Regions from separate parts of the Neorhizobium descurainiae genome, predicted to be linked through region 4. Evidence: riboswitches for the same ligand, from Rfam matches in the RefSeq annotation. Region 4 holds a riboswitch; each other region holds the start of a gene.
What was found. Region 4 has a riboswitch for cobalamin ahead of ACMGE0_RS19505 (CbtB domain-containing protein). Riboswitches for the same ligand answer to the same signal wherever they lie in the genome.

Region 1 (4,147 bases), on a different contig from region 4:
GCGAGGCCGATACGGTCCAGGCGATCAAATCCGGCGTGACGCTGTCCGACCACGGCGAGCATCGCGATCTCGAAACGTCCGACCCCGAAATGCTGCCGGTCGCGTTCGACGGAAAACGGCCGGTCCATGCCGTCATGCACGGCGACGACGTAGTGCTGTTCTACGACAGGGAAGGCAAGGCGAAGCTTCTTTCCGAAGAGGGACTGCTCGAGGGCAAGATATCTGAAAGGACCGTCGATGCGACGGCGCCGCATCACGGGGTCGCCGTTCCCATGGGGGAGGCGATGCTTGTTTCCGTTCCCGATACGAAGGTTGAGACGAAGCCGGACGAACTGCCGCCGCGCCTCGGCCTGCGCGTCCTCGACGCGAGCGGCGGACAGGTCGGCGAGGTCGAACCTTGCACGGCCCTGCACGGAGAGGCCTTTTCGGCGAGGCTGGCCGCCTTCGGTTGCGCAGAGGGCGTCCTGGTCGCGCGTCCCGGCAAGCAGGGCGGCGTCGAGCTCGAAATGCTGGAATACGGCGAAGCGCTACCGAAGGGAAAGGTGACGACCCTGCTCGGCAGCAAGGTCATGCAGTTCTTTCTCGGCAATTATGGCGAGGACAGGATCGCCCTGATCGATCCGGAAAGCGCCGAGCCCTACCGCCTGGTGGACCTGCCGACCCGGCGCATCGATTTCGCGCTTGACCCTGCGCGCGTCAAGAATGCCTATGTGCTGACCGAAGACGGGCAATTGCACGTCGTCGACGTGCTGCGTGGCGAAATCGCCGCATCGGCAACCGTCACCGAGCCCTACAGCAAGGACGGCCATTGGCGCGATCCGCGCCCGCGCCTTGCAGTGGCCGGCGATGAGATCGCCATCACCGATCCCCGCCACGGCCTTGTGCGGATGATCGACATCGGGACCCTGAAGGAGGCTCGCACCATTGCGGTCGAGGGGCAGCCCTTCAGCATCGTCGCCATCGGAGGCTCCGGCGCCGTCCATTGACGGCACTCGTCTCTCGCGGCTTGACGCGATCGCCGCGCTCGGCATAACTGAACGCGACGGTTCCCCGACGGTGACTCGGAGGGGATGAAAAGGGAACACGGTGCGGACGCCCGAAAGGGGCCAATGCCGTGGCTGCCCCCGCAACTGTAAGCGGATTGCTGTCCATCCTCGTGGCGCCGGAAGGCGCCATGCCACTGCGTCCATGCGGCGCGGGAAGGCAGATGGACGGCGGATATCCGCGAGCCAGGAGACCTGCCGTCGAACATCGATCCATCGCACGGGCGGGGATGCCCGGAACAGGAGCAGGACATGATCACCATCCGCGCCGCAGGGCGCCCTGGCGCTTCGCATTCCCCAAATCTCGACGATCGTTCGGCCAATCGGGCTGCCTCAAGGGCATTCTGAGCTTCACTACTGCCCGGCACATGGATTTGCCGGCGGCATTCACGTCACATTCGGGGAAACACGATGAATATCTTTCTGAAACGGCCGTTCCGCGCCGGCCTCGGCGCCATCTCCTTGATCGCCTCCGGCCTGTTCCACGGTGCCGTGGCGGCGGAAACCGCCTATCCGCTCACTCTTGAGAACTGCGGCCGGCAGGTGACTTTCGAAAAGGCGCCGTCGCGTACCGTGTCGATCGGCCAGAGCAGCACCGAAATCCTCTATCTCTTAGGCCTGGCGGACAAGGTCGTCGGCACCGCGCTCTGGGTCGGACCGGTCCTCAAGGAATATGAGGAGGTGAACGCCAAAATCGACCGGCTCGCCGATAACGAGCCGAGCTTCGAAAGCGTGCTCGGCAAAAGGCCGGATATCGTCGCCGTGCAGTTCCAGTGGCAGGTCGGACCCGAAGGCGTGGTCGGCAAGCCGGAACAGTTCGCAGAACTCGGCATACCGGTCTACACGTCGCCGTCCGATTGCACCGGCAAGGAAAATTCCGCCGCGAGCGACGGCGTCCGCCACCAGGTCTTCACCATGGACCTCGTTTACCGGGAAATCCGCGAGCTCGCCAAGATCTACGACGTGCAGGACAAGGGCGAGGAGGTCGTGGCCGATCTGAAGCAGCGTGAGGCCGCCGCCCGTGCCAAGGTCGCGTCTGCGCAAGGCAAGCTTTCCGCCGTCTTCTGGTTCTCGAGCGCCGCGGGCGCCGATCCCTATGTCGCCGGCAGGAACGGCGCGCCGGGCTATATCATGTCGGCGCTTGGCATCCGCAACATCATCGAGACGGACGACGAATGGCCGACGGTCGGCTGGGAAACCATCGCCAAGGCCGATCCGACCATGATCGTCGCGGGCGCCATGGAGCGCCGCCGCTATCCGCTGGACAGCATCGAGGCCAAGCACAGGTTCCTTGAGACCGACCCGGTCGCAAGCCTGATGCCGGCCGCGAAGAACGGCCATGTCTTCGACATGGACGCGCAGGCGATGAACCCGACGATCCGCACGATCGAAGGGATCGAGGTGCTTGCGGACGCCATCGCAGCCGCCGGCCTCGCCGAATGAGCCGGGCCATGTCCTCGATCGGCCGGACGGGTGCGGTTTCGCTCGCGCTCGCCGTCCTCGTCGCCGCGCTCTGGCTGGGCGCGGCGATCGGCGAGACCGCGATCCCGTTCGAGGTCGTTGCCAAGACGGTCGCCAACCGGCTCTGGGATGCGGGCTATCCGCTGGAGCCGATCGATGAGGGCATCGTCTGGAGCTACAGGTTGAGCCGCGCGGTCGTAGCGGCCTGCTGCGGCGCCTCGCTTGCCCTCTCCGGCGTCGTGCTGCAGTCGCTGCTGCGCAATCCCCTGGCCGATCCCTATATTCTCGGCATTTCGGCGGGGGCCTCCACCGGCGCCGTGGGCGTCGCGATCCTCGGCTTCGGCGGAGGTCTCCTGACGCTGCCGATGGGCGCCTTTTTCGGGGCGCTCGTCGCCTTCGCGCTCGTCAGCCTGCTGGCCGTCAAGGCGGGCAGGGGAACGGCGGCCATCATCCTCGCCGGCGTCGCAGGCTCGCAACTTTTCAATGCGCTCACCTCCTTCATCGTCACCAAGGCGGCGACCGCTGAACAGGCGCGCGGCATCATGTTCTGGCTGCTCGGCAATCTTTCCGGCGTCCGCTGGCCGGATGCCTGGCTTGCCATACCTGCGGCCCTGTCGGGGCTTGCGGTCTGCCTCTGGCACGCCCGGTCGCTCGATGCCTTCACCTTCGGCGCGGAGCAGGCCGCCTCGCTCGGCATTTCGGTCCGCCGCATCTATCTCGTGCTGGTCGGCATCTCCGCCATGATGACGGCGGTCATGGTGTCCATCGTCGGATCGATCGGCTTCGTCGGGCTGGTCATCCCGCATGCGGCGCGCATGCTGGTCGGCGTCCGCCACGGCGTGCTCCTGCCGGCGGCGGCGCTGATCGGCGCCGTCTTCATGATCGTGGCGGATATCCTGTCGCGCATCTTGATACCCGGCCAGGTCCTGCCGATCGGCGTGATCACCGCGCTCGTCGGGGCGCCGGCCTTCGCCTTGATTCTCGGACAGAGGAGGGGCCGCGCATGACGCTTTCGGCCAGGAATGTTTCATGGACCGCCGGCGGCGCCGAAATCCTGCGCGATGTCTCGCTCGACGTGCGCACCGGCGAGTTTCTCGGCATCATCGGCCCGAACGGTTCGGGAAAGACGAGCCTCATGGCGCTGCTTGCCGGCATCCGTAAGCCGAAGTCCGGCGAAGTCCTGCTGGACGGCGTGCCGATTACCGCGCTCGGGCGGCGCGAGGTTTCCCGCCGGCTGGCGCTAGTGGAGCAGCAGGCGGAAACCGGCGAGAGGATCACCGCCCGGCAGGCGGTGGAGCTTGGGCGCACGCCCTATCTCGGACCTCTGTCGCCCTGGTCGTCTGAGGACGACGTGATCGTCGAGGCGGCGCTTCGGAACGTCGACATGGCCCACCTGTCCGGCCGGCTTTGGCACACGCTTTCCGGCGGCGAACGCCAGCGCCTGCATATCGGCCGCGCGCTCGCGCAGCAGCCGAAGATATTGCTCCTCGACGAGCCGACAAACCATCTCGACATCGGCCATCAGATCGGCCTGCTCGATCTGGTGCGCCGGCAGGATTTGACGGTGGCGGCGGCCCTCCACGACCTCAACCATGCGGCGATGTTCTGCGACCGCCTCGCGGTCATGCAGGGCGGGCGGCTGG
Region 2 (4,147 bases), on a different contig from region 4:
AAGACGACCCGCGTTACCGCGACTACGTGGACGACTATTTCGCCCTGGTCGGCCGCGAGGGCGTCAACCCGGAAGCTGCGCGAACCATCGTGCGCACCAACAACACCGTCATTGGCGCGCTCTCGGTCAAGCGCGGCGAAGCGGATGCGCTGATCTGCGGCGTCGAGGGCCGCTACGACAAGCACCTGAGCGACGTGGAGCAGATCATTGGCAAGCGCGCCGGCGTCTGCGCCTTCTCGACCCTCAGCCTGATCATCTCGCAGCGCGGCACGATCTTCTTCACCGACACGTTCGTCAACTACAATCCGAACGCGCAGGAGATCGCCGAGATCACCGTTCTCGCCGCAGAAGAGATCCGCCGGTTCGGCATCGTCCCGAAAGCGGCGCTGATCTGCCATTCGAATTTCGGTTCGCGGGATTCGGAAAGCGCCCAGAAGATGCGCGCCGCGCTCAAGCTGGTGCGCGAACGGGCGCCGGACCTGGAAGTCGACGGCGAAATGCAGGGCGGCTCGGCTCTCTCGGAGGTGTTGCGCAAGCGCGCCATGCCGAACAGCTCGCTCACCGGAGAGGCCAATCTCCTCGTCTTCCCGAACCTCGATGCGGCCAATATCTCGCTCGGCATCGTCCGCAACATGACCGACGCGCTGCATGTCGGACCGATCCTTTTGGGCGCGGCCATGCCGGCGCATATCCTTTCGCCGTCGGTCACCTCCCGCGGTGTCGTCAACATGGCGGCGCTTGCGGTCGCGGAGGCATCGCAGCCCAATCTCGAAGTGCAGCCATAAGTTGACGAGCTGAGGGGCAGAGGCCGCCTTCCCCTGAATTTCAACCAGGCCGTGGGGCGCGCCTTATGATATTGTCAACCGGCCTGCTCCATGATCGGGTCTCCGCCGACTGGAGAGAATGCCGGACACAATGCCCATGCGCCTTCGTGGCCTCTTGATCGCCCCGCTTCTGCTCGTTCCCGCAGCGGCCTCCGCGCGTGACGTCGCCGCCTGCGCGGCGCTTTACCGGCAGCTCAACAATACCCGCCAGGTGATCGGCAACACCGCCGAAATGCGGCGTTATGCGCAACAGCTCAGCCGCCAGAACAGCGTAATCCGGCAGTTGCGGATCGAGATGCGCAGTGCCGGCTGTGGCACCGGGAGCGTCATCACCCTCGGCGGTGCGGACAGCGAGGTCTGTCAGGAAATCCGCGATCAGCTCCAGCAGGCGGAAGCGAACCGCGACGCCATAACCGACGAACGGAACAATGTGCGGCAATTGGTGCAGTCTTCCGACGAACGCACCGCCATCCTGGCGGCGATCCGCTCGAACAGCTGCATTCCGTCCGACGTGGAGGAGGACCAGAAGGAGCGGATGAAGGTGCAGGGTATCGAACTGCCGAAGGAAGAGCCCTATTCCGGCATCACCAATCTGCGCACCACGCCGCCCGAGCAGCCGCAGGCCGCGGCCATCCAGCCGAACTTGCCGGGCCCGGAGCGTCCCTACGATCCGGACAGGAAGGTGCGCACGGTCGGCCCGCAATTCCTGCCCGAGGAAAACATCGATCTCGCCCATCCGAAATCGAGCGGGCCGCAGCCGCAGCAATGATCAGCGATTCTCCCATTTCTCCCTGAAGATCAGCTCTTCGAGCGGCAGGCGCTGGCGCCAGCCTCTGACCGCCAGTTCCGGCTCGGCATAAAGCCGGTCGACGTAACCCAGACAGAGCCAGGCGACGATCTCGATGCGTTCGGGAATGCCGAGCAGCGCGCGCACGTCCTCGTCGCGGAAGATGCTCACCCAGCCGACGCCGATGCCTTCCGCGCGTGCTGCGAGCCAGAGGTTCTGCACGGCGCAGACGGTCGAATAGACATCCATGCGCGGATTGTGGGTGCGGCCGAGCACTACCGGCCCTGCCCTGTCCGGATCGCAGGTCACGCAGATCGAGAGCGGCGCCTTCCGGATGCCTTCGAGCTTCAGGCTGCGATAGAGATCGCGCCGCTCTTCGGGGAACATTTCCGCAGCCTCGTCATTGGCGCGCGAAAAGGCGGCGAAGGCCGCTTCCCGCACCGCCGGATCGCGGATCAGGACGAAGTTCCAGGGCTGCATGAAGCCGACCGACGGCGCCGCATGGGCGGCGGCAAGCAGCCGCATCACCAGATCGTCCGGCAGCGGCTCGGGCAGGAACTGGTCGCGCACGTCGCGGCGCGTCTCGATCGCCCGGTAGACGGCCGCCCGCTCGGTTCCGGAAAATTCGCCGGCAAGTACGAGGCCGGGTTCAAAAAGGTCAGGTCGCATCGTTTTCCCCAACAATGCAGCCCCCATGCCTGTGGGCCGGGGAGAGCTTCGAAACCTGCCCGCCGTCCGCGCGGATCGGTCTATCCCGTCAGGCCGGTCTTCTGACTTGGCTTCATCCGCTTCTGCCGCAGCCTTCCCGGAAAACTCCAGTGGCCTAAATCTCGCGGCCGGGCGTCCGCCTCACAGCGTTGGGCACGTTCCGGCATCTCACCGGATTCCCGATTCTCCCGCAACAAGCGGGCACCTGACGAAGGCGTTATGCCCGGAAGGCCGAAGCCGTTCAAGCCGCTTATGCGACGGGGAAGTATCGCACATAGGCGAATTCGCCGCCGTTCGGCGCCCAGTTGGGCGAGTTCATCGTGCCCTGCCCGCCGAAAAGGTCGAACAGCGTCTCGACATTGCCGCCATCCATGTCCATCAGCCGGACGCGCACGTTTTTGTCGCGCGGATGGTCGAAGACATCGGCGTCGTAGGAGACGAAGACGATCTTGTCACCCTTCGGTGACGGATGCGGAAACCAGTCGCCATAATCGCTGTTGGTGATCCGTTCGGCCGGTCCTCCGGCAGCCGGCACGCGCCAGATCTGCATCAGGCCGGTGCGGCTGGAGTTGAAATAGATCCACTTTCCATCCGGCGAATAGTCCGGCCCGTCGTTGCGGCCTTCGCCGAAGGTGAGCCGCGTCTCCTCGCCGCCCCCAATGTCAATCGTATAGATGTCGAAGACCTGGTCGCGGATGCCGCAATAGGCGAATGCCTTCCCGTCCGGCGACCAGCCATGCCAGTAAGACGGCAGGTTCTTCGTCACCAGTTTCGGCGCACCGCCTTCGGCCGGCAGCACGTAGATCGCCGACTTGCCGAACTCGACCTTGTCGGACACGGCGATCAGCGAACCCTCCGGCGAGATGCCGTGGTCGTTGTTGCACTGCCGGGCAAAGCCCGTGTCCACCGGCTCGGGATCACCGTCACCGTCCGGAGACAGGCGATAGATCAATCCCTCGCTGTTCAGCATCAGGTAGCGTCCGTCCGGCGACCAGTTCGGTGCCTCGAACAAGGCTTCCGTCTGCCATACCACCCGGTTCTGTCGGGTGCGGATGTTGAAGACCTCGACCGAGCTGCGCAATGCCATGGCTTCGCCCTACCGATCTCTGAACCGGTTGGTAATCGGATAGCGCCGGTCGCGGCCGAAATTCTTCTTGGTGATCTTCACGCCCGGCGCCGATTGCCGCCGCTTGTATTCGGCGAGATAGAGCAGGTGCTCGATCCGGTGCACGGTCGCGATGTCATGGCCGCGGGCGACGATCTCCTCCGTGCCCATCTCCATCTCGACCAGGCATTCGAGGATGTCGTCGAGCACCGGATAGGGCGGCAGCGAATCCTGGTCCGTCTGGTTGGGCCTCAATTCCGCCGAGGGCGCCTTGGAAAGGATGTTCTTCGGGATCACCTCGCCCGTCGGCCCGAGCGCGGTCGGCGGCAGGTGCCGGTTGCGCCAGGCGGAGAGCGCATAGACCTGCATCTTGTAGAGGTCCTTGATCGGGTTGAAGCCGCCGTTCATGTCGCCGTAGAGGGTCGCGTAGCCCACCGACATTTCCGATTTGTTACCGGTGGTCACCACCATCGAGCCGAATTTGTTGGAGATCGCCATGAGAATGGTACCGCGGGCGCGGCTCTGCAGGTTTTCTTCGGTGATGCCCTCGTCCGTCCCTTCGAAAAGCTCCGACAGCGCCGACGAAAAGCCGTCGACCGGCTCGGCGATCGGCACGATGTCGTAGCGGCAGCCGAGCGCTTTGGCGCAATCGGCCGCGTCCTTCAGCGAATCCTCGGATGTGTAGCGGTAGGGCAGCATGACGGTGCGCACCCGCTCCTCGCC
Region 3 (4,147 bases), on a different contig from region 4:
GCCCGGCGCCTCGATGATCGCCGCCGGGCCGTCCGGCCGGATCACCGGGAGGCCGGTGGCTTTCTCGATCTCCTCCACCGCGACGCCGCCGGGTCTCAGTAGGCGGATAATGCCGTCCTCGACGCGGACGATGGTCGATTCCACGCCGACGGGGGCTGCGCCGCCATCGACGATGAGCTTGAGCCTGTCGCCCAGGTCCTCCGCCACATGCTGCGCGCTTGTCGGGCTCACCTTGCCGGACGTGTTGGCGCTCGGCGCGGCAAGCGGCTTCCCGAAGGCGCGGATGAGCTCGGATGCGAACCCTTTCGGCAGGCGGATGCCGATCGTGTCGAGACCCGCGGTGGCGAGCGAGTGGATGCCGCTTTCCGGCTTCAGCGGCAGGATCAGCGTCAGCGGCCCCGGCCAGAAGGTCTCGGCGAGCTTTTTCGAGATCGGGTCGAAAACCGCATAGCGCTCGGCCATGGAAAGATCGGCCGCATGGCAGATCAGCGGGTTGAAGCGCGGCCGGCCCTTGGTCTCGTAAATGCGGGCAATGGCTGCCGGGTTGGTGGCGTCCGCGGCAAGCCCGTAAACGGTCTCGGTGGGGATCGCCACCGGATAACCTTCCGCCAAGACGGCTGAGGCCTTGAGGAGCGCGCGTTCATGATCCCGGGTGATGTCGATGATGTCGGCCGTCATGTCCGCCCGTCAATAGCGCGGACCGGGCTTCCGTCAAAGCTTTTTGATGATTTCGCGCAGCGCATGGCTCGATGCGCCGAGCGTCAGCACGTTCTTGATCGCTTCCATCGGATCGTTGGTCTGGAACAGGAGCCCGTTCTTGCGGATCGAGCGGTCGATCCGGAACGGTTCGCCCGGCTCCCCCTCGATCGCCACGGCGAAGTACATGCGCGAATAGGTCGTGCTGATGCGTTCGAAGAACCTTTCCTCCTCGCCGATCTCGGAAAAGAAATTGGCGATATAGAAGGACCAGCTGACCGGCATGCGGCGTCCGAGGAACGTTCTCGCGGCCGTGACATGGCAGTAGCCGAGATGCGGACGCTCGTCGAGCGTGCGGTGGAAGATGATCTTCGGGAACTGGATCGATCGATGGAATGCGTTGATCCGCTCGTGGCTCTTTTCTCCGGCTGCTTCCAGTTTCTTGCCGGTGCGCGCGGCGACGTCCGCATAACCGATATAGCGCCGTTCTGCCGGCACCCAGATGGCGCTGTCGCGGGCGATGCGTCCGGTCCGCAGGAATTCCGAATGCGCGGTAGGCTTCGTCCCCGCCGGCGCGGGAGGCTTCGGCGGAGGAGCTTCGTAGTAGCGGAATTTTCCTTTGGCCTGCACGGGGGCATCGCTCCTGTTGATGCCGGAAATCTTGAGCTTCAGCCCTCAATGACAGGTTTTCCTTTCGCGGGGCTTAAGGGTTTTCCGAAGCCGTCGTCAATGCGGTTGCCGATGTCGCAATGTTGCCTATGCGACACGTGGGGCAGATGATTATATCCGCTGCAAGCTCAAGGTGCCGCCTCGCTAGGGAGGGCGGAGAATTGGGAAGCCGGTCGAAGCCCGGCGCTGCCCCCGCAACGGTGGTGGAGTGTAAGAGGCATGGCACAAGCCACTGGGAAAGAGCCGCAAGGGCCGCCCGGGAAGGCGCCATGCCCGTCCCGCGAGGGACAGCTCCTGAGCCCGGAAACCAGCCTGAGGTGAAAGAGAATTTGACCGATCGCGGCGGGCGCTCGGGACGCGGAGATTGGCGGGGCGAGACCGGCCGGCGTTTCCATGTCCTTCCGCAGGCCGCCCCAAGGCTCGCTTCGACAAGGAAGGCAAGATGGAAACTCGCAGTCAGGTCCTGCGGCAGCTCAAGAACCGCCGCGAAGGCTTCAGCCTCGAACAGGCCTTTTACACCGATCCCGATTATTACAAGCTCGATCTCGAATTGATCTGGTATCGCGATTGGCTGTTCGTCGGCCACGATTGCGAACTGCCCAAGGCCGGCAGCTATTTCACGTTGCAGATCGGCGACTATCCGGTCGTCGTCGTGCGCGGCCGTGACGGCCTGATCCGGGCGCTCCACAATACCTGCCGCCACCGCGGCAGCCGGGTATGCACCAAGGAAAGCGGCTCGGCGGTGCGGCTCGTCTGTCCCTACCATCAATGGACCTACGAACTCGACGGCTCGCTGCTCATCGCCCGGCAGATGGGCCAGGATTTCGACAAGAGAGAGTTCGGGTTGAAGAAGGTCCATTGCGAGAGCGTCGCCGGCTACATCTTCATCTGCCTTGCCAACGAGGCGCCGGATTTCGCGCCCGTTCGCGAGGCGATCGAGCCCTATATGGCGCCGCACCGCCTGTCGGAGGCCAAGGTCGCCCACCAGTCGACGATCATCGAGAAGGGCAATTGGAAGCTCGTCTGGGAAAACAACCGCGAATGCTATCATTGCGCCGGCAATCACCCGGAACTCTGCCGCACGTTTCCGGAAGCGCCTACCGTCACCGGCGTGTCGGGCGCGATCGACGATCCGGTCATCATCGAGCACTGGCGGCGCTGCGAGGCGGCCGATCTGCCGAGCGAGTTCAGGATATCGCCGGACGGCCAGTTCCGCGTCGCCCGCATGCCGCTGATCGAGGGCGCCGAAAGCTACACGATGTCGGGCAGGAATGCCGTGCAGCGAAAACTCTCCGACGACGTGACGATCGATGGGATCGGCACGATGCTGCTCTTCCATTACCCGACCACGTGGAACCACATGCTGGGCGACCATGCGGTCTCCTTCCGCGTCACACCACTCGGACCGGAGGAAACGGCGGTCACCACCAAATGGCTGGTCCACAAGGATGCGGTCGAGGGCGTCGATTACAATCTCGAAGAGCTGACGCATGTCTGGAACATGACCAACGACCAGGACCGCCAGATCGTCGAGGAAAACGCCTTCGGGATCCGTTCGCCGGCATATGAGCCGGGACCTTATTCGGCGATCCACGAGGGCGGCGTCATGCAGTTCGTCGAATGGTATTCGAATTTCATGGTCAATCGCCTTCAGGGCGATCAGACGATGCTTTCGATCGTCGCATGATGCAGTTTGCCCTGGGACCGATCGCTTATTCGTGATTGGCTCCAGCCCGGCCGTCATGGAACCAAGTCCTTCTATCCGCGTTGTTTTCTGCCAATACTTCCTGAAAGGAAACACCAGGATGAGACCCCTCCACCTGCGTTTGACCGCGGCAGCGCTTGCGGTCGCTTCTGCGCTCACCAGCTTCACATCGGCTCAGGCTTTGCAGATGCCTTCGGCTCCCGCCATTTCGGCTGCAAGCGCCGTGACGGATGTCCAGTACCGGGATCGCCGTGACTGGCGGCGCGACCGCTACGGCTGGCATCGCGGTTATCGCGGCTATCGCGATCGCCGTCCGGGCTATCGGTATTACAATGGCTTCTGGTTCCCGCTGGCGGCCTTCGGCACCGGGGTAATCATCGGCGGAGCGATTGCAAATGATCGCGGCCCTTATTCCGGCCGACATGTCGCCTGGTGCGAGAGCCGCTACCGTAGCTATCGCGCATCGGACAATACCTATGTGCCGCGCGCCGGCGTCCGGGCGCGATGCGTATCGCCGTACCGGTAAAAATCGTCTCGGGGCTGGATGTGGAACCCGGTTCGGGCACGCTGCCCGGGCCGGGCTTCCGTTGCTCCGGGGCGTTAATCACGCATTCAGGATGAATTTCCTAGGATCGCCGCGAAGTTACGGTCCGCCGATGGCAGACGCCGTCGAGGCCGGCGAAGGAAACAGAAAACATCGACCAAGGGTTGGGAGAGTTCAATATGACGCTGTTCAAGAAAATTGCGGTCGCGGGCATTTCCGCCGCCGTTCTGGTTGGCTCGCTGATGCCGGCCGGGGCAATGCCGCTGCCGGTCGCTCCGGCGGCCGGGATCGAGGCGAGTTCGGACGTAAATCTGGTGCAGTATCGCCGCGACTGGCGTGACGGCCGCGATTGGCGTGACCGCCGCGATTGGGGTGACCGCCGGGGCTGGTACCGCGGCCATCGCGGCTATCGTGATCGCCGCCCGGGCTACCGTTATCACGAGGGCTACTGGTTCCCGCTGGCGGCATTCGGCGCCGGCGCGCTGATCGGCGGCGCCATCGCTGCCCAGCCGCGCTATGTCGAGCCGGCTCCC
Region 4 (4,147 bases):
GGCGCGGTCGAAATAATGGTTCACGCGCGATCCTACAGCCTGGACCTGCAGGCGCATCGGCTTATCCGCGACCTCCACAAAGCCTTTTATGCGCAGGACGTTCTCGGCTTCCGCCGTCACGGAGATGCGGGCGGCGAGTGCTTCGGCATCCGCCACGGCCGGCAGGTCGACGACAAAGCTGTCGAAGTCGTCGTGGTCGTGATCGAGCTCGTCGTCGTGATGCGTCTTGCGGTTCCCGATGTCATCCTCGACGGCGAGCCCGAGGCCGATCAGCACTGCCGGATCGATCGCCCCATTCGCGGCCGAGACGATCTTCACGGCCCGCGGCAGGTGGGCGGTAACGCGATCCTTGGCGGTGGCGAGCCCTGCGGCATCCAGAAGATCGGTCTTGGTCAGAACGATCATGTCGGCACAGGCGACCTGGTCCTCGAAGACTTCCTCGACCGGGTCGTCATGGTCGATCGAGTCGTCTGCCTGCCGCTGGGCTTCCAGCGCGCCGTGATCGTCGGCGACCCGGCCCTCCGCCAGAGCCACGCCGTCGACCACGGCGACGACGCCATCCACCGTCACGCGCGCCTTCACATCCGGCCACTGGAAGGCCTGGACGAGCGGCTTCGGCAGCGCAAGTCCGGAAGTCTCGATGAGGATATGGTCGACGCGCGGTTCGCGGGAGAGGATCTGGTCGATCGCCGGCACGAAGTCGTCGGCGACGGTGCAGCAGATGCAGCCGTTGGCGAGCTCGATGATATTGTCTTCCGGGCAGGTCTCGATGCCGCAGCCCTTCAGCACGTCGCCGTCGATGCCGACATCGCCGAATTCGTTGACGATGATCGCCAGGCGCTTACCGTCGAGCTTCTCGATCAGGCTGCGGATCAGCGTGGTCTTGCCGGCGCCCAGGAACCCGGTGACGACGGTGCAGGGAACGCGGTCGAAATTGACGCTCATGAAGGCATGTCCTCGTGATGGTGGAAGGGTGGAATGCGGGCCGTCATGCCTTTGCCGCGGAGGCAGGCGGGACGGCCACGAAGGGGAAGGAAGCCGCGCTCGTCCCCGGCGAGCATCATTGCGCCGGTCACGATGTCTTCGACATTCTCCAGCGTCAGATGCCCGAAAACGTAAGACCAGCCGGATCGGTGGTTGAAGGCCGCGCTCGGGCTCTTTTCGCAATTGGCGAGGCAGGTGACGGGCTTTACGGCAAGCGGCTTGCCGGCTGTAGCTTCCCGCAGAGCGGCGATCATCCCGATGCCGGGGCGTGTTTCGGGATCGATCTCGTCGCGGCAATTGGTGCAGACGAAGATCGTCACATCCACGGCTTCCGGGACGGTTTCCAGATCGTCTTTTCGCTCGTCACTCATCATCTAAGCCGCGTTACCGCCAGTTCGAAAAATCGGGGCGCGGAGCAGAAGGGCAAGCCCGCCTGCGGTGAATGACAAGACTTCCTCCGGAGCACCCCGCCCGGCGAAGCTTAAATCGAACGGCAGGTCTCCTGGCTCGCGGGTCGCCGCCATTTGCCTGCCTTCCCGGTTTTCCCAGTGGCTTTCCGGCCCAGAGGCCTTGCTCGGCAAAATGGCTCGCCGCCTACAGTTGCGGGGGCAGCCGCGGCATTGATCCCAAGGATCGCACCGCATTCTCTCTTAGCCCTTCCCGTTGCCGGAAAAGGACCGTCTTCTTTCAACTAAGCCCGGTCATAGCCCTATGTCAATGGAGTGCGGCGGGCGTCGCAAAGGCGATTGCGGGGCTCGCGAATTCGTCTATAGTGACCGGACCTATGGTGCCCGAAAGGGTTTTGAGGGAATGCGGTGCGACGGATTTGCCGTCAAACCCGTGGCTGCCCCCGCAACTGTAAGCGGAAAGTCTTCGTCCAAAACGGCCGGTTGGCCGTCAAGCCACTGGAGCAATCCGGGAAGGCGGGCGAGAGGCGCCTGATCCGCGAGCCAGGAGACCTGCCAGAGGTGGTGAGAAACTTGAACAGCCCTCGGGTGGAGGGCGAAAGGACGAGACCATGGTAACGAATTCTGCCGCAAGTGCGGTCAGCGTTTCCGCTTCGAAGATCATTCCCCTCGGCATGACGGCCATTCTCGGCCTGTTCATCGTCGGTTTTGTCGGCTTCTCGCATCTGGAAGTCGTCCACAACGCCGCCCACGACACGCGCCATTCCCTGGCCTTCCCCTGCCACTGAGAGGAATTTCCAAATGTCGCTGTTTCGTAACATCGTCTTCACGGCGGTGATCGCCGGGCTGTTGTCGGGACTTCTCCTCACCGTCATGCAGCATTTCTCGACGGTGCCGCTCATCCTGCAGGCCGAGACCTATGAAAATGCCGGCGGTGCCGAGGCCGGTCACAGCCACAACCATGAGGCTGCCCCGGCTGGCGGTGTCGCGCCCCCTGCGGCGGCTGAACATAGCCACGACGAGGAGGCCTGGGCTCCCGCCGACGGTTTTGAGCGCCTCATCTACACCGCCGCAGCCGATATCTTGTCGGCAATCGGCTTCGGTCTCGTGCTGATCGCCGCTTCGGAAGCCCTGGGAGGCTTCAAGGGCTGGCGCGGCGGGTTGATGTTCGGCATTGCCGGCTTCCTCACCGTCAGCCTCGCTCCCGGCCTCGGCCTGCCGCCGGAACTGCCGGGCATGCCGGCCGCCGAGCTCGGTCCGCGCCAGATCTGGTGGATTTCGACGGCCATCTGCACCGCTCTCGGCCTCGGCCTGCTCGCCTATACCCGTTCGGTCGTGTTTGCCGTGCTGGCGATCGTTCTGCTGGTCGCTCCGCATCTGGTTGGCGCTCCCCTGCCGCCGACGCATGAGACGGCGGTGCCGCTGGAGCTGCATGCCCGCTTCGTCAATGCCGTTTACGTCACCAATCTGGTGTTCTGGGCAGTGCTCGGCGCGCTCATCGCGGTGGTCCGCGAGAAGTTCCGCGCCGGCGAAGATGTCGCGGTGCGCCCTTCGGCGGGGCTTGCTTCGCGGTGAAGGAGATCGATCAGGCGGCAGCCGAGCGCCACCGCGCCAAGATGGCGAACCGCAAGGCGGTGCAGGATGCGGAAGTGGCCGGGAAGATCCTCGAAAAGGGCCTTCTCATCGTCCATACCGGTTCCGGCAAGGGTAAATCCACCGCCGCATTCGGTCTGGCGCTGCGCATGCTCGGCAACAACCGCCGCGTCGGCGTGGTGCAGTTCATCAAGGGTGCCTGGTCGACCGGCGAACAGCCGGCGCTGGCCGTCTTCGGCGATCGGGTCGTCTGGCATACGATGGGCGAGGGCTTCACCTGGGAAACGCAGGACCTGCAACGGGATATCGCCGCCGCCGAAAAGGCATGGGGGAAGGCGCTGGACCTGATGGCGGACGAGACGATCGGCCTCGTCATTCTCGACGAGCTCAATATCGCGCTGCGTTACGATTATCTCAATCTCGGCACGGTGATCGCCGCATTGCAGGCCCGCCGGCCGGACCTGCATGTGGTCGTCACCGGCCGCAACGCCAAACCGGCGCTCATCGAAGCCGCCGACATGGTGACCGAAATGACGCTGGTGAAGCACCATTTCAAGGCCGGCGTGAAGGCCCAGGCCGGCATCGAGTTCTAAGCCATGACCGCCCGCGCGCTGATGTTTCAGGGAACGGGCTCGGATGTGGGCAAGTCGCTGGTCGTGGCCGGGCTTGCCCGCGCCTTCACCTTGCGCGGCCTGAAGGTCCTGCCGTTCAAGCCGCAGAACATGTCGAACAATGCGGCCGTGACGGCGGATGGCGGCGAGATCGGCCGGGCGCAGGCGCTGCAGGCGCGCGCTGGGAAAGCACCGCTCAGCGTCCACATGAACCCGGTCCTGCTGAAGCCCCAGAGCGAGGTAGGCGCGCAGGTCGTCGTGCAGGGCAAGGTCGAAGGCAATGCCAAAGCGGCTGAATACCAGGATCTCAAGCCGAAGCTGATGCAGCGGGTGATGGAAAGTTTCGAACTGCTCCGCAGCCAGGCCGACCTTGTGCTGGTGGAAGGGGCCGGCAGCGCATCGGAAGTCAATCTCCGCCGGAACGACATCGCCAATATGGGTTTCGCGCGCGCGGCGGACGTGCCGGTCGTGCTGATCGGCGATATCGACCGCGGCGGGGTGATCGCAAGCCTCGCCGGCACGAAACTGGTGCTCGATCCGGACGATGCGGCG

Region 1: linked by a shared signal. The riboswitch ahead of ACMGE0_RS33140 (ABC transporter substrate-binding protein) and the one ahead of ACMGE0_RS19505 (CbtB domain-containing protein) in region 4 are both predicted to bind cobalamin.
Region 2: linked by a shared signal. The riboswitch ahead of bluB (5,6-dimethylbenzimidazole synthase) and the one ahead of ACMGE0_RS19505 (CbtB domain-containing protein) in region 4 are both predicted to bind cobalamin.
Region 3: linked by a shared signal. The riboswitch ahead of ACMGE0_RS13110 (aromatic ring-hydroxylating oxygenase subunit alpha) and the one ahead of ACMGE0_RS19505 (CbtB domain-containing protein) in region 4 are both predicted to bind cobalamin.

Annotation. Positions count from the first base shown of each region.
Region 1 covers NZ_JBLFFK010000050.1:1,044-5,190, reverse strand. The annotation lists gene aztD (zinc metallochaperone AztD) at 1-986, shown strand, start outside; cobalamin riboswitch at 1,028-1,260, shown strand; gene ACMGE0_RS33140 (ABC transporter substrate-binding protein) at 1,455-2,486, shown strand; gene ACMGE0_RS33135 (FecCD family ABC transporter permease) at 2,483-3,511, shown strand; gene ACMGE0_RS33130 (ABC transporter ATP-binding protein) at 3,508-4,147, shown strand, end outside.
Region 2 covers NZ_JBLFFK010000010.1:128,287-132,433, forward strand. The annotation lists gene ACMGE0_RS18380 (NADP-dependent malic enzyme) at 1-785, shown strand, start outside; gene ACMGE0_RS18385 (hypothetical protein) at 922-1,593, shown strand; gene bluB (5,6-dimethylbenzimidazole synthase) at 1,594-2,280, opposite strand; cobalamin riboswitch at 2,355-2,543, opposite strand; gene ACMGE0_RS18395 (TolB family protein) at 2,570-3,400, opposite strand; gene ACMGE0_RS18400 (NAD+ synthase) at 3,416-4,147, opposite strand, start outside.
Region 3 covers NZ_JBLFFK010000006.1:94,761-98,907, reverse strand. The annotation lists gene ACMGE0_RS13120 (L-threonylcarbamoyladenylate synthase) at 1-678, opposite strand, end outside; gene ACMGE0_RS13115 (DUF6656 family protein) at 712-1,326, opposite strand; cobalamin riboswitch at 1,480-1,695, shown strand; gene ACMGE0_RS13110 (aromatic ring-hydroxylating oxygenase subunit alpha) at 1,808-3,052, shown strand; gene ACMGE0_RS13105 (BA14K family protein) at 3,171-3,596, shown strand; gene ACMGE0_RS13100 (BA14K family protein) at 3,794-4,147, shown strand, end outside.
Region 4 covers NZ_JBLFFK010000011.1:165,700-169,846, forward strand. The annotation lists gene cobW (cobalamin biosynthesis protein CobW) at 1-945, opposite strand, end outside; gene ACMGE0_RS19500 (DUF1636 family protein) at 942-1,358, opposite strand; cobalamin riboswitch at 1,460-1,681, opposite strand; cobalamin riboswitch at 1,753-1,965, shown strand; gene ACMGE0_RS19505 (CbtB domain-containing protein) at 2,003-2,179, shown strand; gene ACMGE0_RS19510 (CbtA family protein) at 2,193-2,966, shown strand; gene cobO (cob(I)yrinic acid a,c-diamide adenosyltransferase) at 2,963-3,577, shown strand; gene ACMGE0_RS19520 (cobyric acid synthase) at 3,581-4,147, shown strand, end outside.